One region of the Rhizobium sp. K102 genome, then DNA from elsewhere that is predicted to be linked to it. Evidence: riboswitches for the same ligand, from Rfam matches in the RefSeq annotation. Region 1 holds a riboswitch; the other holds the start of a gene.

Region 1 (7,849 bases):
CAGACGGCTTCAATCAGCTCAGGGAAAACTCCAAAAGCGCGCCACAATCTTTCGAAGCGGCATGTGCTGCTGACGGATTATGCAGCGCAGCTTTGCCGCAGCGTCTCAGAAGCCGGTGCCGCCGCGCAGCTCGATGATCAGTGTCTTGAACAGGATCTTCAGGTCGAGCAGCAGGCTGAAATTCCTGACATAATAGATATCACAGGCGATGCGGGCCCGGGCTTCCAGCGGCCTTGTCGTCGGGCCGCGCCAGCCGCGTGTTTGCGCGAGGCCGGTAATGCCGGGGCGCATGATGTGTCGATGGTGGTAGTTCGGCACCACTTCCTCGTAGAGCCTGCCGGCTGCGCGCATGTTGATGGCATGGCAGCGTGGGCCGACCAGCGACATCTCACCCTTGAGGACGTTCAGGAGCTGCGGCAGTTCGTCGATATTGGTCCTGCGGAGCATTGCGCCGATGCCGGTCATCCTGGCGTCGCCCTTAACGGTCTGCTGGACGCCGCTGGGATCGCAAACTTCCGTCCGCATCGAGCGGAATTTGAAGACGTTGATCTTCCGGCCGTTCAGCCCCCAGCGGATCTGGCGGAAGAACACCGGACCGCCATCGTCGAGCTTGATGAAAAGAGCGATCGCCAGAAAAAGCGGCGCCAGCACGAGGAGGGCGTTGGCCGAGATAACGATGTCGATCAGCCGTTTCACGACCAGTCGCAGCGCCGCCTTTCCTTCGCCATTGGAAAAGCTCTCCGGCTGGCGAATGTTCGAGTTCGCTATGACCAGGGTCCTGATTTTGATCTGACGCTGAGACGGATCGAAGCGTGAATTCGTCTTCGAAGTAAAAGCATTCATTATGCAAGGCCCGTAAGTTTAGATGCAATACTGAACTGAAGGGAGACAAATACATGCTCACGTAAGGTTTGTCATCGGGATAAATAGGAAATTGCTAACCCTAAAGACACCAAAAATGGGAGTATTCCCTGTTAACCTTAATGCCTGTAGTTGAAGTGGAAACGAAATTATACTTTAAAAGGAGTAGCCCGATTGGGTGGGCGCGATGTCATACGGTTTCCCAAGTCGATCGCCGGTCGTTCCAGCAGGTGATAGCTGAGAGTTGCCACCAGAAGGATGAGCGCCACCGTCAGCCCGCAGGATTGCAGCCAGCCGGTGACGACATTGTCCGAGGAGGCGCCGAACGAACCGGGGTCGAGTCTCTGGATCAATGTCAGGATGATCTCCTGCCAGATATAAATGCCGAACGAGATCTTGGCGACGTAGCGGACGGGAGCGTTGTCGAGCAGCCTGCCCAGGCGATGCGAATGGCAGAGCGATACGAGTGCGGTTGCAATCGCCAGCGGAAAGACCGGAAATCCGTAGGGTATGTCGAGCCAGCCGTAGGCCTCGGCCGAACCGCCGGGCGATATGGCGAGGCGGTAGCCGGCAATGCCAAAAGCGAGAAGCGCTGCGGCATCGAACCAGAAGGAACGCCTTGCAGGCAGCATGACGTCGATGCCGGCGGCAAGCGCGCCGAGCGCGAAGACCGCAAAGAAGCCGATCGGATTGTAGTTGGGCATCCATTCCTTCGCCCCGCCCTGCAGGCCATAGGCCCAGCCGCGCCCGATGTCGTCGAGCGCAAAGAGCCTCAGGATTGCCAGATGGGCAATGAGGACGACGGCAATGACGCAGAGCCAAGCGCAACGGGCCAGCAACCGGCGCTGCCGCAGCCGCGGCAGGCGAAACAGCAGGAGAAAACAGGCCGGCAGGAGCACATAGCTGGTGACCTCGAAGGGGATGGACCAGAGCGGTCCGTCGGCTTCGACAGGGAAAAACGTGCGCCAATGCCATTGGCTCATGAACAGCAGTCCGGAGATGTAGCGAAGCGCAAGCTCCGGTGTCAGCGGCACGGCAAGCAGCGTCAGGCTGACGACGAAGCTGACAGTGGCGGCGACCCAGAAGCCAGGGGCAATGCGCGCCGCCCTGCGGATGGCGTAGGTCCCAAGGCTCGGCATGTCGCTGCCGGCATCGAGCGCGCGCCAGAAGGGACGGGCCAGAAGAAAGCCGCTGAGCACGAAGAAAATGGCGACGCCGAAATTGCCGAAGCGGAGGATGTGCGCCGTCGACGCCAATTCATCGGGAATTCGGCGCATATCCAGCCGGAGCGCGAGATGATGAGCAAGCACCAGCAGGCAGGCCGTCGCGCGCAGAAAGTCCGCTCCGGCCAGTCTCTCCTGTGGTCGCATGTCATTCCCCACCCTGCCCGATCCGGCTCAAGCCGTCCCGACCCAAAACTTGCCGCGGAACGCCGCCGCGGGCAAGGCCGGGGCGGGTTCAGCCGAGGAGTTCGTTGGTATAATAGGTGGAAAAGTCCGGCTTCTCCTTGAGTGCTGCGCCATTCGCATCGACCAGGATGCCGTTCTCGAGCAGGAAGGCGCCGATGGCATCGGCCTTGGCCGGGTCGATTGTGCCGATCACGCCGGCCTCGGATTTGAGGAAATGCCCGTCGATCAATGCCTTCTGGGACGCTTTTACCAGTTCCGTGTTCATCAGTGCGCCATTGCTGTTGGAAATCAGCAGGTCGCAGGCTTCGTCAGGATGGTCGACGGAATAGGCATAACCCTGGCGCGTGGCCTGGATGAAGGCGCGGGCGTGTTCCCGGCTCACCGCGAGATAGGCGTCGCTGGAAACGATGACGGTCGTCTGCTCGTCGGGGACGCCATAATCGGAATAGTGGAAGCGGCCGAGCTTGCGGTTTTCCAGCTCGGCGGCGATGCCTTCCCAGGTGTAGATCTCCAGCGTGAAATCGATCGAACCATTGTCCAGCGCCTCGTAGGCGGAGGTGCCGAGGGTGACGGTCTTGACGTCGCCCGTGCCGCCATCATTGCGGATCATCGCGGAGATCAGCGCGCTCTCCCAGGTGCCGCCAAAGCCGCCATAGGTCTTGCCGTCGAGATCTTTAGGGCTCTTGATGTCGTCGCGTCCGCCCTTGTAGATCAGGCGCGCGGTTTCGGTCTGGACGACGCCGTAGACCATCTTCACGTCACCGCCGCCGGCGCGCTGCGTCATGGCCTCGATCTCGCTGCTGATGCCAAAATCGGCGACCCCGTTCGACACCAGCGTGCCGGCGCTGGTGTCGGTAAAGGGTAGAATTTCGACGTCGAGGCCGGCGGCGGCATAGAAGCCCTTCGCCTTGGCGACGTAGATGCCGATATGGTTGGTGTTGGGCGTCCAGTCGAGCGCAATGCGAACCTTTGCCGGCGCAGACTGGGCGAGGGCGGTGCGGCCGGCGAGGCTTGTCGCGAGGGCGGCGAGGATCGTCTGTCGACGGGTGAGAAGTAGCATGGGGACCTCCTCAGGTCTCTAGAGCATGATGCCGAAAAGCGTGACCGGTCTTCGGACGACATCATGCTCTAACTCTTTAAATTGGAACAGGATTCGGATTTAGGCCGACCGGCCTAAAATCATCCTGTTCTAGCGGATGAAGCAGGGTTTGCAGGATTTCGGTCTCGATCGCCTGGGCCGCCGGCGAGCCGAGATCGGCGATGCTTCTGGGGCGGGGCAGGGGAACGCGGAATTGTCGGATGATACGCGCCGGGCGGGCCGATAGCACGTAGATCCGATCGGAGAGGAACACCGCCTCGCGAACATCGTGGGTGATCAACAAGGCCGTCCAGCGATGTTGCGTCCACATGCCCTGCAGCCATTCCTGGATCTGCGTGCGTGTCAGCGCGTCCAGCGCGCCGAAAGGCTCGTCGAGCAGCAGCATGTCCTGGCTCTGGACAACGGTGCGCAACAGCGCGGCGCGCTGGCGCATGCCGCCGGAGAGTTCGGCGGGAAAATGGTGTTCGAAGCCGGCAAGGCCGAAATGCTCGAACAGCGGCGCCACAGTGGCGCGGGCGGCGCGGCGGCTCATGCCGCCCACCTCCAGGCCGAGGGCGGCATTGTCGATGATCCGGCGCCAGGGCATCAGCGCATCGCGTTGCGGCATGAAGGCAAAGGAATGCGGCGCCTGTTCCAGCGGGGCGCCCTTGAAGAGCAAGGCGCCTGAGTCGGGTCGAAGCGCCTGAGTCAGCAATCGGAGCACCGTCGATTTTCCGGAGCCGGAGGGGCCGACGATTGAAACGAACTCGCCGCTTGCGACGGCGAGCGAAATATCGCCGAGCACCTGCATGCCGTCGAAGGATTTCGAAATCTTGCGCAGTTCGACCAGTTCATCGGTCATCGGCGGCGCTCCCCGGACGGTTGCCAGGGCATGACGAGGCGCTCGATCATCAGCGTCACTCCGAAGAGGCAGAGTGTCAGCACGGCGCTGACGACGACGGCGGCGAGGACGAGATCCGGCCGAAAATTGTTCTTGGCGTTGAGGATATAGATGCCGAGGCCGCGCGCGGCTCCCGCATATTCGGCAAAGATCGCGCCGACGACGGCATAGGTGATCGAGATCCTGAGGCCGGCGAAGAAATAGGGCAGCGAGGAGGGAAGCCGTGCCAGGCGGAAAATGCGCCAGCGGCTTGCCTTCATCGAGTTCAAGAGTTCAGCGATGTCGCGGTCGGTTGCCTCATAACCCTGCAGCAAAGCGACGAGCAGCGGGAAGAAGGTGACGAGCGCTACCAGCAATATCTTCGGCAACAGGCCGAAACCGAACCAGAGGACGACGAGGGGCGCGATCGCCACCAGCGGCAGGGTCTGGCTGGCAATGAAGATCGGCAGCAATGCCCGGCGCATGAAGGGCATGAAATCCATCAGGATCGACGAGACGAAAGCGAAGGCGAGCGACAGGGCGAAGCCGCCGAGTGTGGCGCCGAGCGTCGGCCAAGTGTTTGATATCAACGCTTCGCGGTTCAGCCAGCCCTGGGTCAGGATGCGCGAAGGCGCCGGCAGGATGGACGGTTTGATGCCGGAGAGATCGACATAAAGTTCCCATGCGGCCAGAAAGGCAAAACCGGCGAGCAGGGCGGGGATCGCCCGGTAGAGGGCGGCACCGAGCGCGGCAAGACGCGAATCCGATGGTGGTGGCGATGTCATCAGCGTCGATTTCAGGCTTTCGTCCGGCTGCATGCTTCTTCAGGTCGGAATCGATCCAAGGATAAAATCACGCAGCGATTCAAAGTGCCGCGGCCCCGTTTGCGCGCTTGAAAAGCCGCGCGGCGCCGCAGATGCGCAAACCTGTCGAAGACATCGGGAATGGTGCCGGCGAGACTGCCGGATATCGGAAAGGGTGACACTTGTGCGCCGGAAAACATCTGAACCTCGCTCCGCTGGCATTACCCAGATCAGCTTTGAAGGGTCCGGAGGCTTGCGCTTCTCATCTCAGCCCCGGCGACACGGAGCTCCCCTGTTATTTCAGCGAAAACTATCATCGGGGTCTTCTTACCGCAACCGCAAAATCACACATCCGTCCGTCCGGTCGGAACCGAACCACGGACGCAAAAAACACCCGGGCGGAGTTCTGCCCGGGTGTTTTCCGAGGTTCCGTACCTGCCGGGAACGGAACCCGAGCTCGTCTCACAGGCGGCTAGGTTGGCAGGACGCGGTCGTGGCGCGGGCGGCAAATGCCGGCCCATGATTGAGTCCGTTACCGACCGGGGTGATCTCACTGTCGCTCCTTCCTGCGCCTGGGCTTTACGTCCGGGGGAGCAGGCGTTATAAAACCTCAACCAATATTGAGGTCAAGAGGCGATGGATACGATCACCGTTACGCCGCTCGGCAGGCTTTTGACGGTCGGCGAAGTGGCGGAACGCAGTGGTCTTGCCGTCTCGGCGTTGCATTTCTATGAGGCCAAGGGGCTGATCTCCAGCATCCGCACGCGCGGCAATCAGCGGCGCTACGGACGTGACGTGCTTCGCCGGCTCGGTATCATCAAGGTGGCGCAACGTGTCGGCATTCCGCTCTCGGAAATCCAGACGGCGTTTGCCTCCCTGCCGCAGGGGCGCACGCCGACAGTTACCGACTGGCAGACGCTGTCAGCGCGCTGGAAGAATGAACTCGACGAGCGAATCAGACGGCTCGGCCTGCTGCGAGACCGTCTGACCGGCTGCATCGGCTGCGGCTGTCTGTCGATCGAAAGCTGTCCATTGCGCAATCCCTTCGATCGGCTCGGCGAGGAAGGGCCCGGTGCGCGGCTTCTGGAGAGCGGGAACGAAAGCTGAGCTGCCGGAGCTCTCTCCTGCGGCGGAAAGATCGATGCGTGCCTTTCTTTCGGCCGGCGCGCTCATATGTTAAGGGCGAATGACGCAACCGGCGGCATCGTCCGCGAGGAGGACGGCTTCGTGTTCCATCCGAGACTATTCGAAAATCGCAATGTCGTCGTCACCGGCGCCGGGCGGGGCATCGGCCTCGAGGTGGCCCGGCAGTTCCTGGACTGCGGCGCGAAGGTGATCGTCCATACCGGGCGCAAACCGGGACGGGATCTGCCGGATTTCCTGCTGACGGCTGAATCGGAAAGACGGGCGCTGTTGCTGAACGCCGATTTCACCGCCGTCGGCGGCGCTGCCCAATTTGCAGAGGACGCTCTCACTTTCTTCGACAAGGTGCATGTGCTCGTCAATAATGCCGGCACCATGCTCGGCCGTTTCCCGGCTGCGACGCTGACCGACGCAGATTATGAAGCGATCGTGCGGCTAAACCAGACGTCGGTGGTGGCGCTGACCCGGGCGCTATTGCCGGCATTGAAAGCGGCCGAAGGCGCGGCCATCGTCAACACGGTTTCGATTTCAGCGCTGACCGGCGGCAGTCCCGGTTCTTCGGTCTATTCGGCCTCGAAAGCCTTCGTTTCCACCTATTCCAAGGCGCTTGCCCGTGAGCTGGCGCCGGATGGCATCCGGGTCAATTGCGTCTCGCCGGGAACGATCGAGACGGATTTCCATGAGCGCTATTCCTCCCGCGAAAAGCTGGAGCAGACGAGAAAATCCATTCCCCTGCAGCGGCTCGGCACGGCCGAGGATTGCGCTCCCGCCTATCTGTTCCTGGCGGCTTCTTCGCTCTCCGGATACATTACGGGCCAGGTCCTCGAGATCAACGGCGGTCAGCTTATCTGCTGATTTACTTGGACCTTTTTTGGCATTTCATCACATTTGACGAATTCGCTTGTGCGAATATGCTATTGTGCTGATCTACCTTTTGCTTCCCTTCCGAGATGCCGAATGCCGTTGCCTAAACCGGAGCCGGGGATGACCGGCCAGGAACTGCACAAACTCGCTGCAAAAGCCCATGAAGCGAGCGATCTGCTGAAGGCGCTGGCGCATCAGAGCCGACTTCTAATCCTCTGCATCCTCGCGAATGAGGAGCGGACAGTGGGTGAAATCGAGAATATTCTCGGCATACAACAGGCAATGGTCTCGCAGCAACTCGCGCGTCTGAGGCTCGAAGGGCTGGTCAATACGCGCCGTCAGGGCAGGCTGGTCTATTACAGCATCGGCAATCTTAGCGTTCTTGCCTTCCTCGAATCGCTGTTCGATCTTTTTCCGGCTGCCGAAAGCGGTTAAAGCATGTCGGGTCGCGCGCCGGCTGCCGCGCAAAAGATGGGCTGGATCCGGATGATAGCATGCCGGGTCGGGAGACCGGATGATCGACAAGCTGGAATTCTTCATCGCCCTTGCCAATGAAAAGCATTTCGGCCGCGCTGCGGAGGAATGCGGGATTTCGCAGCCGACGCTCTCGGCCGCCATCCGCCAGCTGGAGGATCAGCTCGGCGTCATGCTGGTGCAGCGCGGGTCGCGGTTTCAGGGGCTGACGCCGGAGGGGCAGCGCGTGCTCGAATGGGCGCGGCGCATCGTCGGCGATGCCCGCACCATGCGCGAGGAAATGCGCGCGGCGCGGCGCGGTCTTTCCGGCCACATTCGACTCGCCGCCATTCCGACG
Region 2 (7,849 bases), on a different replicon from region 1:
CCTTGCTTTGTATGATGGCGTTGCCGCCTTCCTTGAGCGACTGGTCGTCGAGCGAGAACATGGTGCGATAGGCGTCGCGGCCGACGCCGCCGAGCGCGCCGGCCAAAAGCGCCTCGTTCACAGCCTGTCCCCGATCATCGACGAGGCTGCCGGTCCGCAATTCGAGTTGGGCCAATTCGTGGTCCGCGCCACCGAATTCCAGCCGCGCACCAACCTTCATCGTGTTGTACGGATGCAGGAAATTGTAGGTGCTGCGCTCGCCTATACCATAGAGCAGGTCGAGATAGGCGGCGAAGGTGGTCGACTTGCCCGCTTCGTTGAGGCCATAGACGATGTGCAGATCCGGCGAACCCGGTCGGGCCGCGCCGAAATCGATCGAGTGGTCGGTGAACTTGCCATAACGGATGAGGTCGAGACGACGCAGGCGCATCAGCTGTCTCCCCGCTCCGCGGCTTTCATCCGGGCGGCGATGTCCTCGGCGCCGTCAGCGAGAAGGCTGTCGATAAAGCGTTCGAAACCAGTCTCGTCATGCCCGGCAAATGCCCGGCTCTCGGGCGGCAGGTCGGCGAGCAGGTCCCGAACCATCTCCCTGACGTCGTCGCGAAACCCGCTGCGGGCGATGACCTCGTCCCGCATCAGCGCGCCGAGCTCGATGACGGGATCGGCAATGGCTTCGTCGGCGAGGGGCACCGGCGCTTCGACGGCGAGTTCCAGCTTCTCGATCCAGGTCCGGCCGACCCGGTCACCGCGCTGCTCGGCTTCCGTCTGCATCAGGTCGATATCGCGGCGAAGCTGCCAGGAGAGCGGCGTGCGACCGGAAAGCCTGAGGCGCGCGACGAGATGCGGCGAGGCCGTATGCTCGCGCTGCGCCGTCAGTGCCGCTTCGATCGCCATGGCCGCATCACGCCAATCATCGACACCCGTAAGATCGACATCGACGCGCTCGAACTGCGCGATGCTGGTGCGCCGCTCCTCGACTGTCACCGTTCGGTCATCCGCCACCGTCACCAGCGACACGGTCTTGACGCCCGAACTCGTTGATGTCGCGGCCTTGCGGTATGCCGGGCATGATGACCGTCGCCGTGCCGGGATACTGGCTGCGCTGATGAAGATGCCCGAGCGCCCAGTAGTCGAATCCCGAGGCGTGAAGGTCGAGCACGTTGCAGGGCGCATAGACGTCGTGGCCGGCGGATCCGGCAAGGCTCGTATGCATGATGCCGATATTGACCGCTCCCGCCACCGGCGGCTTGTACTTCGGCAGAAGCGAGTCCGGCGCTTGCGGCTTGGCAAAGCTCAAACCGTGGATCGCGATCGACAGGCTGCCTCTCGTCGCCTCCACGGTCTCGGCGTGGCCGCCGAAGATCTTCACCGTATCGGGCATCACCAGCTCCCTGGCGATCTTCGACATCGCGTCGTGATTGCCGCGAATCTTGAAGACGCAGATCCCCGCCCGGTGCAGCCGTTCCAGCTGGCTTGCCAGGAAGCGCGCCGTCTTCATCGACGTCTGCTCGCCGTCATAGAGATCGCCGGCTATAACGAGTGCATCGACCTGCTCCTCGAGGCAAAGGTCGACGATCACGATCAGCGCCTGCCGGCTGGCGTCACTCACGAGATCGGCCAACTCGGCGTTGCGAAGCGCCAGCGATCGAAGCGGAGAGTCGAGATGGAGATCGGCAGTGTGGACGAAACGATAAGCCATGAATGCAGAAATCGCGTTGCGATTGGATGATGAGCCGGTGCCATCGGACCGATGAACGCGCGGTCGCTGTCACCTGGCCGTGAGCGAGAGAATATGGAGCACGCGTCCAAGGGGCGCGAGCGAAATGGGCCGGTAAAGCCGGCCCATCCACAATCAATGTTGCTCGACCGGCGCGCTACGGCCGCCGGCACACTCTACGATCCCAGCCGATCGGCGACCAGCATCGACAGCCACTGCCTTGGAACGCAAAAGGGCTTCTTGACACAAAGGCCGCTGCAGTCTTTGATGGCGAACATTCACCAGGGGTGTCCCGGCAAGGGGCTGAGATTCTGCTGAGACGATTCGGCCTTGCCGATTGTGGCGCAGTGACCCGTTGAACCTGATCCAGTTCATACTGGCGTAGGGACGGTGCGGACGCTGCGGCTGTTGGGCGGATTTTCGCTTTGTCGCGCAAGGCGTCTTTCCATCATTCCAACACTGGAACTGGGTCTCCAAACGTCAAACCTTGGAGCCTCATCCATGAATATTGTTGCACCCCAGCTTACTCCCGTCGTCACCACCGGCTCGCTTCCGGCCTCGACCAAGATCGTCAAGCCCGGAACGCTCTATCCGGATCTGCGCGTGCCGATGCGCGAAATCAGCCTTCACCCGACCTCCGGCGAGCCGCCGGTTACGGTCTATGATTCCTCCGGCCTCTATACCGATCCGGCCCATGTGGTTTCCATTGACGCCGGGCTGCCGCGTTTGCGCGAAGCCTGGGTCAGGGCGCGTGGCGACGTCGAAGGCTATGAAGGCCGGGTGGTGAAGCCCGAAGACAATGGTTTTGCCACCGGCGAGCGGCTGACGCCTGAATTTCCCATTCGCAACACGCCGCTAAAGGCAAAGGCCGGACGCGCCGCCACCCAGCTCGCCTATGCGCGTGCCGGCATTGTCACCCCGGAAATGGAGTTTATCGCGATCCGCGAAAACCTCGGCCGGCAGGCCGCGAGGGAGGCGCTCGCGCGCGACGGGGAGAGCTTCGGCGCGCATGTTCCGGATTTCGTGACGCCCGAATTCGTGCGGCGGGAAGTCGCCGAGGGCAGGGCGATCATCCCCGCCAATATCAACCACCCCGAATCCGAACCGATGATCATCGGCCGCAATTTCCTAGTGAAGATCAACGCCAATATCGGCAATTCGGCGGTCACCTCGTCGATGGCGGAAGAGGTGGAGAAGATGGTCTGGGCGATCCGCTGGGGCGCCGACACGGTCATGGACCTTTCCACCGGCCGCAACATTCACAACATCCGGGAATGGATCATTCGCAATTCGCCGGTTCCGATCGGCACGGTGCCGCTTTACCAGGCGCTCGAGAAGGTGAACGGCATTGCCGAGGATCTGACCTGGGAAGTCTATCGGGATACGCTGATCGAACAGGCCGAGCAGGGCGTCGATTATTTCACCATCCATGCCGGCGTGCGGCTGGCCTATATCCCGCTCACGGTCAATCGCGTCACCGGCATCGTCTCACGCGGCGGCTCGATCATGGCCAAATGGTGTCTGCATCACCACAAGGAGAGTTTCCTCTACGAGCATTTCGAGGAAATCTGCGACATCTGCCGTGCCTATGACGTCTCCTTCTCGCTCGGCGACGGTTTGCGTCCGGGGTCGATCGCGGACGCCAATGACGCAGCGCAATTTGCCGAACTCGAAACCCTCGGTGAGCTGACCAAGATTGCCTGGGCGAAGGACTGCCAGGTGATGATCGAGGGCCCCGGCCATGTGCCGATGCACAAGATCAAAGAGAATATGGACAAGCAGCTCAAGGTCTGCGGCGAAGCCCCCTTCTATACGCTCGGACCGCTGACGACCGACATCGCGCCGGGCTATGATCACATCACCTCCGGTATCGGCGCCGCCATGATCGGCTGGTTCGGCACGGCCATGCTCTGCTACGTCACGCCGAAGGAGCATCTGGGGCTGCCCGACCGCAGCGACGTCAAAACCGGCGTCATCACCTACAAGATCGCCGCCCATGCCGCCGATCTCGCCAAGGGACATCCGGCCGCCCGCATCCGCGACGACGCGCTGTCGCGCGCGCGCTTCGAATTCCGCTGGGAGGATCAGTTCAACCTCTCCCTCGACCCGGATACGGCCCGCTCCTTCCACGACGAGACCCTGCCGAAGGAGGCGCACAAGGTGGCGCATTTCTGTTCGATGTGCGGCCCGAAATTCTGCTCCATGCGAATTTCCCACGACATTCGCGCCGAAGCTCAGAAAGAGGGATTGGAAGCGATGGCGGCCAAGTACCGCGATGGCGGCGATCTCTACATGCCGGTCGCAGAGGTCGCGAAAACTCCCGCCGGAGAATGACCATGCGCGTTCTCGTCAAAGGGGCCGGCGTTGCCGGCCTCACCGTTGCCTGGCAGCTCTATCGCCACGGCTTCCGCGTCACCCTTGCGGAGCAGGCCGACAAGGCCGGCGCCGGCGCATCCGGCTTTGCCGGCGGCATGCTGGCGCCGTGGTGCGAACGGGAAAGTGCGGAGGAGCCGGTGCTGACGCTCGGTCGCCTTGCCGCCGATTGGTGGGAGGCGGCATTGCCCGGCCATGTCAATCGCCGGGGAACGCTTGTCGTGGCGGGCGGGCGCGATGCCGGCGAGCTCGACCGCTTTTCCCGCCGGACAAGCGGATGGGAATGGCTGGACGAGGCGGCGATCGCCGCTCTGGAGCCTGATCTCGCCGGCCGCTTCCGCAGGGCGCTGTTCTTCCGGCAGGAAGCGCATCTCGATCCACGGCAGGCGCTCGCCGCCCTGGCCGCAGGGTTGGAGGACGCCCGCATGCGTCTCATGCTCGGCGTCACGGGCGAAGCTGATCTTGCCCATTATGACCGGGTAATCGACTGCACCGGTGCCGCCCAGATCGGCCGGCTGCCTGGATTGCGCGGTGTTCGAGGCGAGATGCTCTGCATCGAAACAGGCGAGGTCAGTCTCTCCCGCCCCGTCCGCCTGCTGCATCCGCGCCACCCGATCTATATCGTGCCGCGCGAAAAAAACCGCTTCATGGTCGGGGCGACGATGATCGAAAGCGACGATGCCGGCCCGATTACCGCGCGTTCGCTGATGGAATTGCTGAACGCCGCCTACGCCTTGCATCCCGCCTTCGGCGAGGCACGGGTTACGGAAACCGGCGCAGGCGTGCGGCCCGCTTATCCCGACAATCTGCCGCGCGTGACGCAGGAGGGACGCACCCTCCATGTCAACGGCCTCTACCGCCACGGCTTTCTGCTGGCGCCGGCCATGGCCGCAGAGGTCGCGCGGCGTCTTCTCACAGAACAAGGACCTGCGTCATGACCTTCATCATCAATGGCGAGGAACAGGAGGTCGCGGCCGCGACGCTCGCAGATCTGCTTCTCGCTCTGGACTACGAAGGCGGGTGGCTCGCAACCGCGGTGAACGGCGAACTGGTGCACCGCGAGGATCGCGCCGATTTCGTGCTCGGCGAGCGCGACCGCATTGAAATTCTCTCACCGATGCAGGGAGGCTGACATGCTGAAACTCTACGACGTCGAGGTCCATTCCCGGCTGCTGCTCGGCACCGCCCGCTACCCATCGCCCGCCGTCCTGGCAGAAGCCGTGAGACGCTCGAAGGCCGAAATTGTCACCGTCTCGCTGCGGCGCGAGGCCGCCGGCGGCAAGGCGGGCGGCGCCTTCTTCGAGCTGATCCGCGAGCTCGGCGTGCGGGTGCTGCCGAATACGGCCGGGTGCCACAGCGTGCAGGAGGCTGTGCTGACGGCGAAGATGGCGCGCGACGTTTTCCGCACCGACTGGATCAAGCTCGAAGTGATCGGCCATCACGATACGCTGCAGCCCGATGTCTTCGGCCTTGTCGAAGCGGCACGCATCCTGACCGGGGAGGGCTTTCAGGTCTTCCCCTATACGACCGACGACCTTGTCGTCGCCGAAAAGCTGCTCGAGGCCGGCTGCCGCATCCTGATGCCCTGGTGCGCGCCGATCGGCTCCGCCATGGGACCGGTGAACCCGATGGCGCTGCGGTCATTCCGAGCACATTTTCCTGACGTGCCGCTCATCGTCGATGCCGGCATCGGCCGCCCGTCGCATGCCGCCGCCGTCATGGAGTACGGTTACGACGCCGTTCTTCTCAACACCGCCGTTGCCGGCGCAAGCGACCCTGCCGCCATGGCCGAGGCCTTCGCACTTGCCATCGATGCCGGCCGCCTCGCGCATGGCGCCGTGCCGCTGGAGCCGCGCGACATGGCCGTTCCTTCCACTCCCGTCATCGGAAAGGCCGTCTTCTCATGACGCTCGACCCCTTCTATCTCATCGTCGACAGCGCCGAATGGATCGAGCGTCTCGTGCCGCTCGGCGTCAAACTCGTCCAGCTGCGCATCAAGGACCGGCCGGAGCCGGTGCTTCGCGAGCAGATCCGGCGTGCGAAAGCCGCCTGCGTGGCAGCGGGCTGCCAATTGATCATCAACGATTACTGGAGGATGGCGATCGACGAGGGATGCGATTTCATTCATCTCGGGCAGGAAGACCTGATGGCGGCCGATCTGGCTGCCATTCGCCGCGCCGGCCTGAAGCTCGGCCTTTCCACGCACGATCCATCAGAACTAGAAACCGCGCTGGCCGCCGCGCCGGACTATGTTGCCCTTGGGCCGGTCTGGCCGACGATCCTCAAAGAAATGAAATGGGCGCCGCAAGGCGTCGAACGCCTTGCGGACTGGCGGCGGCGCGTCGGACCAATGCCGCTCGTGGCCATTGGCGGGATCACCGCCGAACGCGCGCCGCTGGTATTGGAAAACGGCGCCGATAGCGCTGCCGTGGTCACCGATATCACCCGCAATCCGGATCCCGAGGCCCGCACACGACAGTGGCTGGCCGCGACCGCACCTTGGCGATCTGTCGGTTGAGACGCCGCACCTGATCTTGCTGAAATATATTTCATGTCGTGAATTATATTGACAGCCCTCGAGCTTTACGCTTAGCTGCCCATACCGGACGTCGAGGAGGAAGTCCGGACTTCAACACGATCAGCGGCGCTTTTCGGCGCCCTCGGGCTTTTGGGAGAGGCTTCGGCCTCAAGGAGGACTCTTGCGCACTTTACTCACCACGACCGCAATGGCGGTTCTTGCTGCAACGTTTATCGCCGGCGCCGCAAGCGCGGGAACGGAAAACCCGTTCCGCTGCAAGCCGGGCGAAAAATACGTCATGAACGTCATGGTTTCGGGCGTCGAATATTGGTTCCCGGTTTACGAGATGTTCAAGCAGGCGGGGCAACAACTCGGCTGCGAAACGGAATATAGCGGCACACCGGAATATGACGTCAACAAGCAGATCGCCACCTTCGACCAGGCGCTGGCGCAAAATCCGGCCGGCATTCTCGTGCATCCGATGAATTCCGACCCGTTCATCGAGCCGATCAACCGCGCCATCGGCCAAGGCACGGCGGTCGTCACCTTTGCAGCCGACTCGCCGCTGTCCAAGCGCGTCTCCTTCATCACCTCGGACAACACCCGCGAAGGCACCTATGCCGCCGATGCGATCGCCGAGAAGATGGGCGGCAAGGGCGAATATGCCGTTCTGGAAAATCCCGGCCAGGACAACCACGACAAGCGCATCGCTGCCTTCATCGCCCGCATGGAAGAGAAGTGGCCGGATATGAAGCTCGTCGGCCGCGCCGCATCCAACCAGGATCCGACCAAGGCCTACCAGGGGCTTTCGAGCCTCATTCAGGCCAACCCGAACCTCGGGGCGGTTTTCATGCCGGAAGCGAACTCGGCGATCGGCGCCGCGCAGGCCAACAAGGAAACCGGCGGCAAGGTTCTCGTCATGTGCGCCGACGTCAATGCCAACATTCTCGACATGATCAAGGCTGGCGAAGTCTTCGGCTCGATCAACCCCAACCAGGGCATGCAGGGTTATATGGGCTTCATGCTGCTGTGGCTCGCCAAGCACCCGGAACTGATCGACCCGATGAACGACGCCAAGCGCTCGGGCTTCAACCCGATGAGCATCCCGGTCGTCGACAACGGCCTCTCCATCGTGACCGCCGCAAATGCCGACGACTTCTATTGGGACAAGTATCTGAAGCATCGCGGCACCAAGGGCATCGAGGAATAAGACCCCGACAGGCCATCCGCACTTTTCGGTG

The links. A riboswitch is a leader RNA that binds a small molecule or an ion and turns the genes downstream of it on or off. The one in region 1 is predicted to bind thiamine pyrophosphate.
Region 2: linked by a shared signal. The riboswitch ahead of thiC (phosphomethylpyrimidine synthase ThiC) and the one ahead of MHI61_RS25245 (ABC transporter permease) in region 1 are both predicted to bind thiamine pyrophosphate.

What each region holds. Positions count from the first base shown of each region.
Region 1 is NZ_CP092436.1:3,911,147-3,918,995, forward strand. Features, by position in the region: gene MHI61_RS25225 (sugar transferase) at 106-843, opposite strand; gene MHI61_RS25230 (acyltransferase) at 1,011-2,231, opposite strand; gene MHI61_RS25235 (ABC transporter substrate-binding protein) at 2,320-3,330, opposite strand; partial or broken gene MHI61_RS25240 (ABC transporter ATP-binding protein) at 3,399-4,210, opposite strand; gene MHI61_RS25245 (ABC transporter permease) at 4,207-5,013, opposite strand; TPP riboswitch at 5,222-5,335, opposite strand; gene soxR (redox-sensitive transcriptional activator SoxR) at 5,668-6,138, shown strand; gene MHI61_RS25255 (SDR family oxidoreductase) at 6,259-7,029, shown strand; gene MHI61_RS25260 (metalloregulator ArsR/SmtB family transcription factor) at 7,132-7,473, shown strand; gene MHI61_RS25265 (LysR family transcriptional regulator) at 7,553-7,849, shown strand, end outside.
Region 2 is NZ_CP092433.1:171,032-178,880, forward strand. Features, by position in the region: gene MHI61_RS02790 (AAA family ATPase) at 1-430, opposite strand, end outside; partial or broken gene MHI61_RS02795 (DNA repair exonuclease) at 430-1,699, opposite strand; TPP riboswitch at 1,991-2,123, shown strand; gene thiC (phosphomethylpyrimidine synthase ThiC) at 2,219-4,051, shown strand; gene thiO (glycine oxidase ThiO) at 4,054-5,028, shown strand; gene thiS (sulfur carrier protein ThiS) at 5,025-5,222, shown strand; gene MHI61_RS02815 (thiazole synthase) at 5,224-5,997, shown strand; gene MHI61_RS02820 (thiamine phosphate synthase) at 5,994-6,608, shown strand; gene MHI61_RS02825 (substrate-binding domain-containing protein) at 6,790-7,818, shown strand.